DNA from 3 places in the Leuconostoc sp. XM4 genome. Region 1 is predicted to be linked to each of the others. Evidence: riboswitches for the same ligand, from Rfam matches in the RefSeq annotation. Region 1 holds a riboswitch; each other region holds the start of a gene.
What was found. Region 1 has a riboswitch for thiamine pyrophosphate ahead of thiE (thiamine phosphate synthase). Riboswitches for the same ligand answer to the same signal wherever they lie in the genome.

Region 1 (5,488 bases):
TGCGCCATTCTCCAGCGACAATTATTTATTTACATGGCAATTTAGAAAGTACTATTGGCCGCTTAATTCTTGAAGGACAGCGCCCGTTACTTCAAGAAAAATCGACGGCGGAATTCTTTGCATTATGGCAGGAACGTGACCCAAAGTACGAAGAAGTTGCCAATTTCACCGTAGAAACAGTTGGTAAAACACCGGCGCGTATTGCAGCTGAGATTATTGCCTTATTTAGCGCTAATGAGGATGAACTAGCACTACTACAATTGCGTTCACAGATAGATGCATTTGATCGTCAAATTTTTAAAATTATTTCGGAACGTTTTCAGATTGTTGAAGCAGTGGCTCGTTATAAAGAAAAATTTGGTATACCAACGATTCAACAGGATCGTATGTTAAAGTTACGTAAGGAATTGAAATCAGATTTTAGTACTTCTGTAGATATCACAGATGACATGATTGATGGTATTATGACCATTTTGATGCAGGCTGCCATTGACAAAGAGAATAGGCAATTAAATAGGTGATTTATGAAACTTCACACATTAGGACCAAGTGGCACAGATTCTGAACAGGCAGCACAATATTATTTAACGGACGAAACCCTAATTTTGCACAATAGTTTTGAAGAAGTTTTATTACATCTAAGTGACTATAAAGGGGATAAAATAATTTTACCAGTTGCATTTAAGTCTAATCAGGAACCAGATTTGAATTGGGCCGACTTTAATTATTTAAATTGGTCACAGCTTGCAATTGAACAAACATTTTCGCTACCCTTAATGACGATGAGTGTGATTGAAAATACCCAATTTGAGCGAAATGTAGCAATAGTCCATGCGGCCACAGAAGGCTTAATGAAAAGATATTTAACCTCTGTGAATTTAGATAATGCTTGGGGGCCGTCAGTGATGTTTGCACCAAGTAAAATTGTTGCATTACAGAGCTTTATAAAAGAACAAAATCGGTTTACAATTGTTTCTGAAGAACAATTCAAAAAATTACCTGAAAGTAGTGACGGAAAATACCAAATTAGGCAACAATTAAAGCCTCAGATGGTTTGGATCGTCTATAGAGTCCTATGACATTAAGAGAACTATTAAACATACCTAGCAGTACGAATAAACCGATTATAGCAGTCCCCCTAACTTTAGGACCTACGGACAAAATTAGTCCGTTCGCTCAAAAACTACAACAACAAAATCCAGACATTGTTGAATGGCGGGCAGATTACATCGCAGATGACTTTAGTCAGGCGGTTATGTGGCAACAAGTTAAGGATGGGGCACAAAGTGAATTGGCGCAAAAAGACGTTTCTGCCATGACAGAAGCGAAAATGTTGTCAGAAATTGATAATGCCAAGCAAGAATTCATGGCTAATTGGCCACAAATAAATGTTCAAATTATTAAAGAGTTAACTGGTACGGTGTTTAATAGTATTGGTGGTTTTCCGGTGTTGTTAACATATCGTACGGTTACACAAGGTGGCCGTGGTGAAATGGGCCCAACCGAGTATGCCACTTTTATGATTACTGCTTTACACTCGGGGTTTCCGTTTGCAGCTGTTGATGTTGAATATACATTAGATGAGCCGCTACGACAAAGTATTATGGACGCAGCGAATAAAGCCAATGTTCCAGTATTACTGTCATACCACGATTTTGAATCTACCCCTAAAAATTTGCCAGCTTTAATCAGTGATATGGCTGATACTTCAGCAGATATTATCAAATTGGCTGTCATGCCTGAATCCGAAAAAGACGTTGATTACCTATTGCAAACAACTAAGAACGTCAATATTTCGCAACCATTAATCACGATGAGCATGGGAGAGATAGGTAAACGTAGCCGTATCGAGGGATATGAATATGGGTCAGAAATGACCTTTGCAGTACTTGATGGTACACAAGGAAGTGCTCCTGGGCAGCTGACAATTAATGAATTATTGCAAGCTTGGCAATAATGTGTTATATTAGTTAAGACCAACTGGGTAGTATCTATCTACCTACCCGCTATCTCTCCGGAGGTAGCGTTTTTTGTTTACTTTGATTTACTAGGCAATTATTTCTTGTGTTTACAAAAAATAAATGTTATAGTATTTATGAAATTATATATGTATGTCTGGGGTGCCCGCGAGGGCTGAGAAATACCCATTGAACCTGATCGGATTAAAATCTGCGTAGGAAGATGTGATTAATAGATTTTTTATTAAGCTGTTTTTTTGCGTACCCATTTGCGCAAAAAAACAGCTTTTTTATTTGAAAAATTTAAAAAGGTTCAGTGTATTGAAAAATTTCAAAAATATATTATCAGGAGGTTTACGAAAAGGAGCCCATGGATGTAAATATAACTAAGGTGCTAAAGCTATATTTAGTCACAAATCGATACGATTATTCTGATGAAGAGTTTTTAGGTCGAATTGAAAAAGCATGTCAGAACGGTGTCACACTCGTTCAGCTAAGAGAAAAGGAGGTTACCACGCATAAGTATTTTGAACTGGCAACGAAAGTGAAAGAAATTACTGACAGATTCAGAATTCCATTGATTATTGATGACAGAATAGATATCTGTCAAGCAGTTGATGCTGCTGGTGTCCATATTGGCGATAATGACTTACCGATATCAGTCGCAAGACGTTTAATTGGTCCAGAAAAAATTTTGGGTGTGTCTGCTAAAAGTGTCATGAGAGCCACACAGGCCGAACTAGAGGGGGCAGATTATTTAGGAGTTGGCGCTATTTATCCAACTAAGACCAAGGTAATCACAAAACCTACGTCAATCGAAACTTTAAAGGAGATTACACGAACTGTCTCCATACCAGTCATTGCAATTGGTGGTATCAAGGAACATACAATTCACAACTTTAAAAATACTGAAGTCAATGGTGTGGCGATGGTTAGCGAAATTATGTGTGCCGAAAATATAGCGGACAAAGTATCCGACACGATTAAAGCACTTGACCAAGTACTTTAAAAACTAGAGAAAGGTGGTCCTAGGTAATGCTTAAGATAAATGGCTCTGTAGAGAATCAGTACGTTGGAAAGACAATTGCACAACTGCTCAATGACAAAAATGCTGCTTTAGAAAACATTGTAGTTGAACACAACGGTAAGATTTTACAACGTGAACGTTTTGTAGATACTTTTATTCATAATGATGATCAAATTGAAATTATTTCATTTGTAGGCGGAGGTTAAAGGAAGTCTTATGCACAAAATTAATATTGATGGTTACAGCGTTCAAGAAGTATATGAAGATATGAAACAACGCAATGTGCCAGGAACGTCAGAAAAACTTGCACAGGCTCATGTGACTATTGCAGGTGCCGGTGGACTTGGCTCTAATATTGCCATCGCATTAGCGCGTGCAGGAGTAGGGCATTTGACTTTGATTGATTTTGATGCTGTTGAGTTGAGTAACCTGAATCGACAGCAATTTAAATTGAGTCAAATTAATGTACCAAAGGTGATTGCGCTAAAACAAAATATATTAGAGTTCAATCCATTTATTACAATTTCAACAATTCAAGAAAGAGTCACGTCGCAAAATGTTGAAGCTCTATTTGGTGATAGTGATATCATATGTGAAGCATTTGATGACCCGCATAGTAAAGCAGTCCTATTAGGTAGTTCTCGTGAAATTTTTCCAAATAAACCGCTTGTTATGGGCAACGGGTTAGCTGGAATTCATAGTCCAAATAATATTAAAACGAGACAACAGAGCGAAAATGTATACATCTGTGGGGATAACATTAGTGCTGGAGTAGAAGGATTGATGGCACCAAGAGTGCTTGTGTGCGCTGGTCATCAAGCAAATGTCATTTTACAGCTAATACTCGGTAAAGTGGCTTTATAAATTTAGGAGAAACTGATAGTAATGAAAGAAAATACTGATACCTTGACCATTGGTGGTCATACATTCACTTCAAGATTCATTTTAGGATCCGGTAAATATTCCTATGAATTAATTGATTCAGCAGTAAAAAATGCTGATGCTCAGATAATAACAATGGCATTGAGACGTTCCAATGACGCCAAGGAAAATATTTTAAACTATATTCCTGAGAATGTCACTATTTTACCTAATACTTCAGGCTGCACAAATGCTGAAGAAACTATCCGAATTGCCCGTATTGCCCGTGAATTAAGTGGTAGTGACTTTATTAAATTAGAAGTAATTCCTGATAAAAAATACTTAATGCCTGATAATTACGAAACATTAAAAGCAACAGAAGTTCTGGCCAAAGAAGGCTTTATTGTAATGCCTTATATGTTGCCCGACTTAAACATAGCCAAACAATTAACCGATGCGGGAGCGGCAGCAATTATGCCACTAGGAGCACCAATTGGAACCAACAAGGGCCTGTCCAATAAAGATTTGATTCAAATTCTTATTAATGAGATTGACTTGCCAATTATAATTGATGCGGGTATCGGAAAACCTAGTCAAGCTGCTGAAGCTATGGAGATGGGGGCAGATGCCATTATGGCCAACACAGCAATGGCAACTGCTGGAAATATTCCTTTGATGGCTGAAGCATTCAAATTAGCAATCAATGCCGGGCGTAAAGCTTATTTAGCAAAACCTGGCCGGGTATTAGATGGATCTGCTTCACCGTCTTCAACACTAACAGGAGTAAGTAATCCTGCTTAGGATGAATTCAAAAAGGAAGTCACATGGAAAATACGATAGACCCAATAAATAAACGGCATAATAGTTGGGTCACTATTATTTTATTAAATTTTTTTGGTTGGATATTCATATATGCAGACCGTACAATATTAAATCCTGTTATGCCAGCTATTCAGTCAGAATTTGGCTTGAATCATAGCCAACTGGGTTTGATTTCGTCCTTGTTTTTCTTAACGTATACCATCGTGCAAATGCCTTTTTCTACCTTAGCAGACTACTTTAGTAAAAAATGGATTATTGGACTTGGTTTCATATTTTTTGGTGTGATGACCTTATTTTCTGGATTAGTCACAACTATTGGACTATTCTTAATTACTAGAGCAATGGTGGGTATTGGTGAAGGAAGCTTCTATGGCGCATCGTATGGATTATCCTCGCAAGTATTACCGAAAAACAAGTTAACTTTTGGAACAGCTTTAATTAATTCTGGACAGGCTTTTGGGCAAATTCTTGGCACATTATTATCCAGTATTCTTGTGTTACAGCTTCATTTTCATTGGTCTACCCCATTTATCACTATCAGCGTACCAACTGTAATCGTTGGACTACTGTATATATTGGTTATACGAGACAAGCCGTTTAATGCATCAACTAAACCAAATCATTCTAAGACTGCAATTAAGTCAATCGACATCAAAGCGCTATTTACACGTAATTTGTCATGTACGTACTTGATGCTTTTTGCTTCAATTTATGGGCAGATTGTAATGATTACTTGGTTACCGTTATACTTGATAGATTATCGGCATATTTCAGGAACAAATGTAGGGTGGGTAGCATCCATTGTGCCGTTTATCGCCAT
Region 2 (5,488 bases), 400 kb from region 1:
ACTGGTCAACCTTCTCAGTTGTCCAATAATCAGCGTGATGGCTATGGGCTCTAGCCTGCTCAACTTCTTCAGAAACGGTAATGTTTAAAAATTGGTCAGCTGCATTTTGAAAAACTAAACCAACTTTCCTAGCATATATTTTTTTACGAAGTTTATCGAGTAGCTTCCTTTGATACAACAACGAACCCTCATAATCGTGTAATCTTGCAAAAGTAAGCAGTAAGCTTGATTTTCCAATACCATTGGGTCCAGTAATTAATGTGATTTTATCTTTTGCCCACTCAAAACTGCTATTCTTCAATATGGATTGTTTACCGTTGTTTACCGTCACATGTGCCATGCTAAACACAGACTCATTAAATTCATCATTAGTAACAATACTATCATTTACATCTTGTTTAAAAAAAGGAGACCAAGCTGTAGAATCAACACATGCTATATGTCGATTTTCAATACGATATAAATCTGTTATCAGATTTTCGTATCCACTTGTGTCATGATCTGAAACTAAAATACCATGTCCTTGATCAACTAATTTTTTTAACAATACTTGTAACTCATGTCGATGCTCTGGATCAACGGCCGCAAAAGGTTCATCCAATAAAATAATTTCTGCACCCATCGCTAATGTTTCAGCTAAAGCAACCTTTTGCAATTCTCCACCTGACAAGTATGAAAGTTCTCGGTGTCGCAGTGATTCAATTCCTACCTCTGATAAAGCAGAATTAATTCTCTTATCAATTTCCTCGGTAGTTAAAGATAAATTTTCTAATGAAAAAATCAATTCATCTTCTACGCGATCCATGGCAAATTGTTGATCTGGATGCTGAAATAGCATGGCAACTTTTTTAGCGCGATGGTTCGCTTTGATTTGAGCAATTGACTGATGGTTCAAAGACACTTCCTGTGACAATTCGCCGCCATATTTAGGATATAACCCAGCTAAGGCAGTCATCAAAGTTGATTTGCCACATCCAGATGAACCAACTAATAATATAAATTGTTCTGGTCTAATCTCCAGTGAAATATCTTCTAAGATAATTTCATCGTCAAATTTAATATCTAAATGATTGGCCTTTAATTCCGTCATACTTTTATTGACCTTATCGGTTTGTTTTTAATAATTTAGACTTCTCTAGCAAGTTGACAATCCAGTAAACTAATAGACCAGCAAAAAATGCAATTGAAATCCAGCGAACAATAAACAACCCAACTAGCATACCAAAATCAAATTGTAGATATCCATCGTGGAACAATGACCAGATGAATGTCACGCATGTTCCAGTAAATGTTGACAAAATCAAACCCATTTTCCAGCTTTTATATCCTGTCAAAGTAAAACCAAGCTCTGATCCGATACCTTGAATAAGTCCAGAAATTAGTGTTGCAACACCCCAATAGCCGCCCAACAAGGCTTCTCCAGTGGCGCCAAGCAATTCACCTATTAATCCCGCACCAACACGTTTCAATAAATAACTAGCCAATGGGGCTGCCATCATCCATGGCCCAATAGTGATTGCAATGGTGTATTGGTGTAACCCAAGCGGAACTAAGACTGCATCAAGTGCTGTGTACACTGGATCCATAATAAAATAAATCACACCAAAGGCGATACCAATCAACGCCATTAAAATGACTTCTCGCAAAGACCATTTCCCTTTTGATCCCGCTGTTACTGTTTCTACTTGTTCCATAAACATCTCTCCTCTTGTTTCGAGGCTGTATGTTTCGATAAAATACCTTTTATAGTATAAGTGTCTATACAAAAAGCCACCAACCACAAAAGAATTTAGTGATTGATGGCATCAAAAAGACATCTTAATCTAACTTATTCTTCCTTCGCAGGTATTAACCTGACAGGTTCAATGGGTATTATCTCAACCTTACGGTACCCCAGATAAAATATTAACTTCGTGAATTAGTATAACCCATTCTAATTTTAAATGCAAAGAAATTTTCTAGCCCATTAGCTACACCATAAAACCATTTGCAATTTTAATTTTTCAATGCTATGCTAATCTCATTAAAAAAAATATATGCTGTCCACTAGGGGTGCCTTCTTGGCTGAGATGATATTACTTATCAATCCCTTCGAACCTGATCTAGTCAATACTAGCGTAGGAAAGTGGTATTCTTTTTACAAAAGATACTCTTTTTTGCCTATAGTCAAGAGAGAGTTTTTTTGTTGGACATGTAAAGATTTTAGGAGAAATTATGTTTTCAGAAGAATTGCGCACCCAAGCTGCACCAATTATGACAGCCATTCATGATCACGCATTTGTTCGTGGCATTGCGGACGGTTACGTTCCCCGAGAAGCTTTGATTTTTTACGTTGAACAAGATTTCCAATATCTTAGTGAATTTATCAAAATTTATGCCAATGCCATTACAAAATTAACTGATCGTAATGAAATGAAATTTTTTGCTGATTCAATTGATTTCATTTTAAATAGCGAAATTCATCCCCATCATGTTTTTTGTGACGTTGCCGGCGTCGAATATGAAACATTGCAACACGCCACGCCAACACCTAAAGCATATCTATACGAATCACATATGTATCGTGCGGCTGACACCGGCTCCTTATTAAATATTCTAGCTGCTTTTCAGGCGTGCCCTTGGACCTATAATGAAATTGCAAAAAAACAAGTTCAGGAGAAAGCGAACACAAATGATAACCCATTCAAAAGCTGGATTGATTTTTATGATAATACAGATGATGATTCGGAAGTTTCACTATCTGACAAAATCTTTGAATGGATAGATCGCTTGGCAGAAAATGCAACAACTCAACAACGCCAACAGGCCACACAGTTTTTTCTTAAAAGTTGTGAATTAGAATGGCAGTTCTGGGAACAAGCCTACCACCAAGAAGACTGGCGCTTCAAAGATGTATTAAATCAGGCAAACACTTTGTAAGGCTATTGATGTAAAGAAGTGAAATTTAATAACACAAAAATGTTGCGTCGTTATTTAATGACGCAACATTTTTGTGTATCCGTGAATTTATTTGTTTGTAGCTTTCAAAAAAGCTAATTTTAATTCAGCATTGTCTTCTGGTGTACCTAACGCAATACGAATCCACTCAGGATTAAGTCGATCGTTGACTTGGAAACCTTGTTCTAATAATTTTTGACCAACTTTTTTCGTTTCGCCAACCTTTATCCAAATAAAATTAGCCTGTGATTCATAAAACTTAAACTTATTTTTAGTCAAAAAATCTTGGAACTTTTGGCGCTCTACTTGAAAACGTTGGACATTTTTCTGCAAGTACTCTTGATCTAATACAGCAGCCGTGCCACCAACAATCTGATAGGTTGATAAATTATACGGTAAACGAACTGCTTGCATCGCACTATAAAGGGGATCTTGCATAATGCCATATCCAACACGTAAATTAGCTAGACCGTATGCCTTTGATAAGGTACGTAGCACAACCAAGTTTGTGTACTCAGCTACCAAAGGTGCCACGGTAGCATCAGGTTCATCTACAAAATCATAGTAGGCTTCGTCCACTACTAACGTAATATTTGCTGGCAGCTTGTCCAAAAAGCGCTTAATGGAGCTGGTTGTTTCGAATACCCCTGTTGGATTGTTGGGGTTAGCTATCCATACCATAGCAGTTTTATCATCAATAGCATCTAAAATCGCATCAAAATCAACATGCCCGTTATCAACATTAACGGGTATTTTTTTTGTTGTAGACTGTTCGATTTGTGCATGCATCGCATATTCACCAAATGTCGGATTGGGAATAATAATATTTGATCCTGGTTCCAACACAACACGAGTCAACAGCTCAATCAATTCATCTGCGCCAGCACCAAACACCAAATGTTGTGGGTCAACATGATTTAACTTAGCTACCGCTTCACGTAGTTCTGTCGCTTGTCCATCTGGATAATAACCTAAAATATCATCGGAAACAGCACGTACAGCTTGAGCAACTTTGGGTGATGGACCATACACAGATTCATTGGCTGATAAGCGGGCTAAATGTTGCAATCCATACTTTGCTTTTACAGTTTCTACTGGTAATTCTGCTTGATAAGCTGCTAAAGCTTTAACTGTCTTTTTCATTTTTCTTATCTCCTCGCCAATCAGCGCGTTCATGCAATAATGATTTTTTTCCTAAGCGTGACCCTAATTCATCTTTAATATCATCTAAACTGACACCCTTTTCAACTAATAAGACCATTAAATGAAACAATAAATCTGAAGTTTCATAAATTAGCTCTTCATTATTATTTTTGGCGCCGAGAATTACTTCCGTGCTTTCTTCTCCCACTTTTTTTAGAATTTTATCTAATCCTTTTTGATATAGATAATCAGTATAGGATCCTGTTTGGGGATTTTGTTTGCGCTCAAGTGCTTGTTCATAAAGTTCTTCAATTGTTTGTTGTGGCATCATTTCTCCTTTTAGTGTGGTATTTACTCTTTTGGAAAATAACCATCAGTCCATTTATTTGCAATGGTTGCTTGATTAGCATCTGCTAAACCTTCACCTTTTATCGTGTTAAAAAAACATGAGTAAGCATTAGTATGACAGGCTGGCCCTGCAGGATTCACATGAATTAGCAGAGTATCTAAATCACAATCTAATGTCATGCTAACGACCTGTTGTATGTTACCCGAAGTCTCCCCTTTATGCCACAATTCTTGTCGCTCACGAGACCAAAACCAAGTTTGCCCAGTACTTTTGGTTAATGAATAACTTTCTTTGTTCATATAGCCTAGCATCAAAAATGCCTTTGTTTCCGCGTCGACAATGACAGCAGGGATCAAACCATTTTGACTTTGCTTGTTGAAATCCGGTTCAGTTCCAATCATATGCGTATCTCCACACCATCATCTTTCAGTGTTCGTTTCAAATTTGGTATTTTAATTTCACCAAAATGAAATACTGAAGCAGCTAGTGCTGCGTCAATTTTAGTTTTCTCAAATAAATTAACAAAATCTTGTGTTGAACCAGCACCACCCGAGGCTACTACTGGTACATTCACAGCATCTGCTAGTTGATCATAGAGTTGAATATCGTACCCTTTTTTTGTTCCATCGGCATCCATACTTGTTACTAGCAATTCGCCAGCCCCACGAGCGACTAATTCAGAGGCCCATTCAATAGCATCAAGACTTGTAGGCTTAGATCCGCCAGAAACGTAGACCCGATAAATACCAGCCGATTCATCCCATTTAGCATCAATTGCGCCGACGATAGCTTGCGAGCCAAATATTTTAGCCCCGTCCGTAATTAGCGCTGGGTTCTTTACTGCTTCAGAGTTAACAAATATTTTATCAGCTCCCGCTTTAATTAAACGACCCATGTCTTCTGTCGTTCGAATACCACCGCCAACGGTCAAGGGGATGAATACTTCCCTGGAAACAGCATCAACGACTGACATGATGGTATCCCGCTCTTCCAAAGTTGCTGTAATGTCTAAAAACACTAGCTCATCAGCGCCAGCAGCCTGATAGGCTTTCGCTGATT
Region 3 (5,488 bases), 210 kb from region 1:
TGAAATAGTTATGGAAAATGGACCTATGTTTAACTTCCTACAAAAAGTGCTTTTGAAACCAATGACCAAAGTTTCCCAATATAGAATTGTGAGAGCTATCATGGCTGCTGGTATGGCTTCAATTCCTTTTACAATTGTGGGATCTATGATATTAGTTTTGAATATATTACCGACAGTATTTCCGTTCTTAAATGATTTTTTCGACGCAACATTCTTTAAGTTTAGCGATTTGTACATGATTGCCAACACAGCAACCATGGGTATCTTAGCCATGTATTTTAGTTTAGCAATTGGTTTTGAATTAACTCGTATTATTCAAACAGAAGATAAACTAAAAGTAGCGCCATTAAATGGTGCCTTCTTATCACTATTTGCATTCTTTATGTGCTTGCCAGAATTGGTTTTAAAAGGCGGAAAAATTGTTCTGCTAAATACTATATCCAAGGACGAGACAGTTATCAACGGATTTAGAATGACTAGCACAATCGACCGTGTTGGAACAAGTGGTATTTTCACAGCGATTATTATGGCTATTTTAGCAGTTTGGTTGTATTCATTCTGTGTGAAACATAACTGGACGATTAAAATGCCGGATGCTGTACCGGAAGGTGTATCAAGATCATTTACGGCATTGATTCCAACTTTCGTTATTGCTTTTGTTGTACTGGGTATTAATGGTTCCTTAGTGTTACTCGGTACTGACATTTTCAAAATGATTGCAATACCATTTAGCTTCGTTACAAGCATGACTAGCACCTGGCTAGGAATTATGGTGATTGAGTTCTTGATTCATGCCTTGTGGATTGTTGGTATTCATGGCGCTAACATTATTTCCGCATTTATTACGCCTATCTTCTTAGCAAATATGGTAGCAAATTCAAATGGGGCTAACATACCGTTTGCTGGAGAATTTAATAATGCCTTTGCTATCTTAGGTGGCTCTGGTGCGACACTTGGATTATGCATATTTATTACTTTACTAGCACGTTCCGAACAACTAAAAGTTTTAGGCCGAGCTTCAATCGTACCATCACTTTTTAATATTAACGAGCCGTTAATATTTGGATTACCAATTGTTTATAATCCTTATCTAGCTATTCCATTTTTCTTGGCACCAATGGCAACAGCTTCCGTTGCTTATGCAGCCATTAACTTCCATATCATTCGGCCAATTGTTATTCAAGCACCATGGCCATCCCCAGCCGGAATCGGTGCATTTATTAGTACCGTTGATTGGAAAGCAGCAGTCTTAGCAATAATCTGTGTTGTAATAGCTTTCATTATTTACTTACCATTTATCAAAATATATGATACTAAGTTGTACAATGATGAGCAGGGGAAAACACAAGTACAGCCTTAATGACGAGGCATCAAAATACTGGTCTGTGTTTAGTAACAGACTGGTATTTTTTATATACTCGACTGGCTGATTTGTGAAAGGTAAATTTCATCAGTAAGGATATCACTTAATGACAAACTTATGTGAAAAATAGAATGAATTACTTACATTTAATAGAAAATTTATGATACAATAATGCTTGTGCTAGGGGCGCCAAAATGGCTGAGAAGAACCCTTCGAACCTGAACTGATTAACATCAGCGTAGGAAAGTGCTACATTTTTTAACGTAGCATTTTTCTCTAGGTGAGAAAAATGTTTTTTTATTGCATAAAATGACTTGTTGAGAGGATTTTTTTGAAAAATGAATAATAATCACTAGGGGCGTCGCAAAGACTGAGATGATGTATATCGGTCCCTTTGAACCTGATCTAGTTAATACTAGCGTAGGAAAGTGACCAATATTTGATAACGACATGTACTGTTGTCAAAAGTGTCCTTTTTTATGTATTTAAGGGCACTTTTTTTATTGGAAAAGGAATTTAATTATGATGACACCAAAACATAATCGAATCATGGATCATGGCCTAGCTGGAATACAGCACGTGTTTGTTTCTAACGTATGGTTAGATCCAATTTATGTTGCCGCTGCCGCAGGGCTCTCACTGAACTTATCAACTAATCTTGTGAACACGATTTTTATTGTTTCAGGATTAGTCACGCTTACACAGGCAACAAAATTAGCGAAGCTGCCTATTGTTCAAGGGCCGTCAGCTGCTTTTGACGCGTTAATGATTAATGCTGGTAAAGCTGGTCAGTTAGCAACGGCGAGTGGTTCAATTTTACTGAGTGCACTCATTGTATTTTTATTGTCCGTTACAGGACTTATCAATAAACTAATCAAATTATTGACACCAGCAATTACCGGAACACTAATATTTTTGGTTGGTATTTCTTTATCTGGATTCACACTATCTGAATTCTTAGGTGGTTATCCAGGTGATAAAGGTTTCTCTTCACCAACAACACTTATTTTGTCTGTTACTACAGCAACTATTGTCATTCTATTGTCGATATTTGGTAAGGGATTTTGGAAGCGTTTTTCCTTTTTAATCGCGCTAATTGTTGGTGATATTCTAGCAGTTTCGTTAGGTGTCGTAGATTACAGCGTATTATCAACAAAATCATGGTTTGGCATGCCTCATTTATTGCCTTATGGATCGCTAAAGTTTAATTGGGTCATGTTTTTGACATTCTTTGTTGCCTATGTGGTTGCAGTGGTAGAGGCTTTAGGTGTCTATCAGGCAGCTGGCGATACTTTAAAAGAAAATATTTCACCAAGGCGCATTCAAAATGGTCTAATTGGCGAATCTGCGGGATCAATGTTTTCATCCTTGTTCGGAGCCTTTCCAACAACTGCTTTTGCGCAGAATGTAGGGATTTTAAACTTAACTGGTAATGTTTCGAGAATACCAGTAATTATTGCAGGAATTTTGTTTGTCGTACTAGGTTTTGTTCCTAAAATTGGTGCGTTTTTGGCAATAACGCCTAGTCCAGTGATTGGGGGCATATTTTTGCCCGCAGCAACAACTTTAATTCTGACTGGATTCAACATTTTGAAAAGAGCGCCTGACAACAATGAAAATAACATGATTATTGGATTGTCTATCATACTAGCGATTGCTCTGCCCAACTATGCAACCGGCTGGTCAGGTGTTACAGGTGAATTATTATCTAATAGCATATTAGTCGGTGCGTTGTCTGCCATCATCTTACAGTTTGCCTTGGTTAACTTACCACGAATGATAAAAAATATAAGAGGATCTCATGATTGAAAAATCTAAAAAAATTCAAAGCGACATTTTAACTTTCATTAATAAATACAAGGATCATCAAACAGAGCGATATGAATCGGACTTCAATCAGCTAGCTATGCGCATTTTTGCTTATCAATTTCAAAACAATTTACCATATAAAAAATTTGCCCAATTACGACATAAAAACCTCTTGACCGTAAAAAACTGGCGCGAGGTTCCGCTAATTCCGATTCAAGCGTACAAAGAATTAATTCTGTCAACCGAAGATATTAATCAAGCTGCGGATGTTTTTTATTCGAGTGGCACAACAAATATTAATCATAGAAGCAAACATTATATCTCGAATTTAAATATTTGGGAAGAATCTATGCGGGCAGGATTCAAGAAAAACGTTTTGCCTAATACGGATAAAATTAGAATACTTTCTTTGTTTCCGGGTATGGCAGATAACCCTAACTCTTCTTTATCTCGCTATATATCAACCGCTATACGAGAATTTGGTACTGAAAATAGCCATATCTTTTTTGAAAATAACCAACTAAACTATTCGGAACTAATCGTTGCTCTTCAAGAAGCAGAAAAAAATCATGAGTCCATATTACTTTTGGGTGCTTCGTTTTCTTATGTTCATCTATTGGCATACTTACAGCAACATCATCAATCCTTTAATCTGGCAAAAGAAAGCATTATTTTTGATACTGGTGGATTTAAGGGCAAGTCAAAAGAAGTGAGTATGACTGACTTATATGCTGATTTGGAGAGCACATTTAAGGTGACACGCGAACAAATTATAAATATGTACGGCATGACAGAGATTAGTTCTCAATGTTACGATCGAAATTTAATGGATCATTCAGAAAATAAAACAGTTTATTTTGATAAAATAGCACCTGCTTGGGTAAAAACTCAGGTCTTGGATACTGAAACGTTACAGCCTGTTGCACAGGGTCAACGTGGCCTATTGGCATACTATGACTTAGCTAATTGGGATTCCTGCGTATCAATTCTAACTGAAGACATTGTTATCAAAAACAATCATGGATTCACAATCATTGGTAGAGCAAAAGGATCGGTGGCTAAGGGTTGTTCCATCACCGCTGATGAGCTTTTACAACTGCAATAAAGGTGTCAATAATGTCTAATAAAGAAATGACAAAAATTAATATTTTTTACACGCCAGACAGCATTATCCTTGGTGATTTAACCGAAAAGGTAGTTGAAAATGAAACACATCATCTTGTATTGTGTTATCCCAAAATAACCGAACAAGAAATAAAAGAGATTACAAAAATAATAACGCATAACCGTAATCATTATTTAAAGCATCTTACAGTGAATGAAATTATTGATATTATTGCTCGGGCAGCAGAAAAATGGACTAACCCATCGTATCATCTTCGGAAAATAGCAGAAAAAGCAGTCCCCGCGGTAACTGGTTATGACGCTGATCAATTTAGTTTAGAGCTCAAAAACTTTATTCGCTTATTTCGAAAGAAAGAATTAAAACGATTTGTGAATACCGAACTTGGACAATCAGGTGCAATGTTGGATGATTTTCAACCAAACCTTTCCGGTGGATTTTCAAAATTTTACGGGCCAGATTTAATATTCCAAATATTTTCCGGCAACGTGCCAGGCATACAACTGTGGACACTCATCATGGGACTACTTGTAAAATCGCCAACACTGGGGAAAACATCTTTTGCAGAGCCTATTATGCCAGCTTTGTTTGTTCAGACGTTAGCTGAAATTGATCCAAAATTGGCAAATACGATTACCATTCTACCATGGCATAGTGGTGAAAAATTCGAGGCGCACTGTCTTAATTTGGCCGATACTATTGTTGTGTGTGGTGGTAAAGAAGCGGTTGCATCTGTAAAAAGCAAAACACCATTAAATAAGAAGATTTTAAGTTATGGATACAAAATCGGTTTGGCAATAGTTGGTAGGGAGACGTTGACACCAGAGTATTATGCTCAAGTCATTAAAGACTTAGCTGAGGACATTGCCACCTATGATCAGCAAAGCTGTCTAGCTCCGCAGTCAATTTTCATTGAAAGAGGCGGGGCAATAACGCCTCAAGAGTTTGCGAGTATCCTGTCCAATGAGTTAAATAACTATCAAATCAAATATCCTCGTGCACCGATACACGAATCAGATAAAATCGCTATTGAAAAAATGCGGCAAGAAGCTGAGATAACGTCTATAAAAAACGGAGCAACCTCAGTATTTCGAAGTGACAATAGTACCGCATGGACTATTATTTTACATAATAATATCGGATTTAGCGCCTCGCCTTTGAATCGTTCAATTCATATTTTTGTTGTTAATGAT

Region 2: it holds a riboswitch for thiamine pyrophosphate, as region 1 does, so the genes downstream of both, tenA (thiaminase II) here and thiE (thiamine phosphate synthase) in region 1, are expected to answer to the same signal.
Region 3: it holds a riboswitch for thiamine pyrophosphate, as region 1 does, so the genes downstream of both, RHP64_RS04610 (solute carrier family 23 protein) here and thiE (thiamine phosphate synthase) in region 1, are expected to answer to the same signal.

The regions. Positions count from the first base shown of each region.
Region 1 covers NZ_CP134507.1:1,135,695-1,141,182, reverse strand. The annotation lists gene RHP64_RS05785 (shikimate kinase) at 1-521, shown strand, start outside; gene RHP64_RS05780 (type 2 periplasmic-binding domain-containing protein) at 525-1,079, shown strand; gene RHP64_RS05775 (type I 3-dehydroquinate dehydratase) at 1,076-1,957, shown strand; TPP riboswitch at 2,107-2,197, shown strand; gene thiE (thiamine phosphate synthase) at 2,329-2,967, shown strand; gene thiS (sulfur carrier protein ThiS) at 2,994-3,191, shown strand; gene thiF (sulfur carrier protein ThiS adenylyltransferase ThiF) at 3,202-3,849, shown strand; gene RHP64_RS05755 (thiazole synthase) at 3,871-4,647, shown strand; gene RHP64_RS05750 (MFS transporter) at 4,671-5,488, shown strand, end outside.
Region 2 covers NZ_CP134507.1:1,538,793-1,544,280, forward strand. The annotation lists gene RHP64_RS07730 (ATP-binding cassette domain-containing protein) at 1-1,090, opposite strand, end outside; gene RHP64_RS07735 (ECF transporter S component) at 1,104-1,694, opposite strand; TPP riboswitch at 1,817-1,906, opposite strand; TPP riboswitch at 2,039-2,141, shown strand; gene tenA (thiaminase II) at 2,215-2,919, shown strand; gene hisC (histidinol-phosphate transaminase) at 3,007-4,080, opposite strand; gene hisE (phosphoribosyl-ATP diphosphatase) at 4,064-4,408, opposite strand; gene hisI (phosphoribosyl-AMP cyclohydrolase) at 4,432-4,830, opposite strand; gene hisF (imidazole glycerol phosphate synthase subunit HisF) at 4,827-5,488, opposite strand, start outside.
Region 3 covers NZ_CP134507.1:921,425-926,912, forward strand. The annotation lists gene RHP64_RS04600 (hypothetical protein) at 1-8, shown strand, start outside; gene celB (PTS cellobiose transporter subunit IIC) at 26-1,360, shown strand; TPP riboswitch at 1,536-1,625, shown strand; TPP riboswitch at 1,708-1,807, shown strand; gene RHP64_RS04610 (solute carrier family 23 protein) at 1,886-3,172, shown strand; gene RHP64_RS04615 (LuxE/PaaK family acyltransferase) at 3,165-4,277, shown strand; gene RHP64_RS04620 (acyl-CoA reductase) at 4,289-5,488, shown strand, end outside.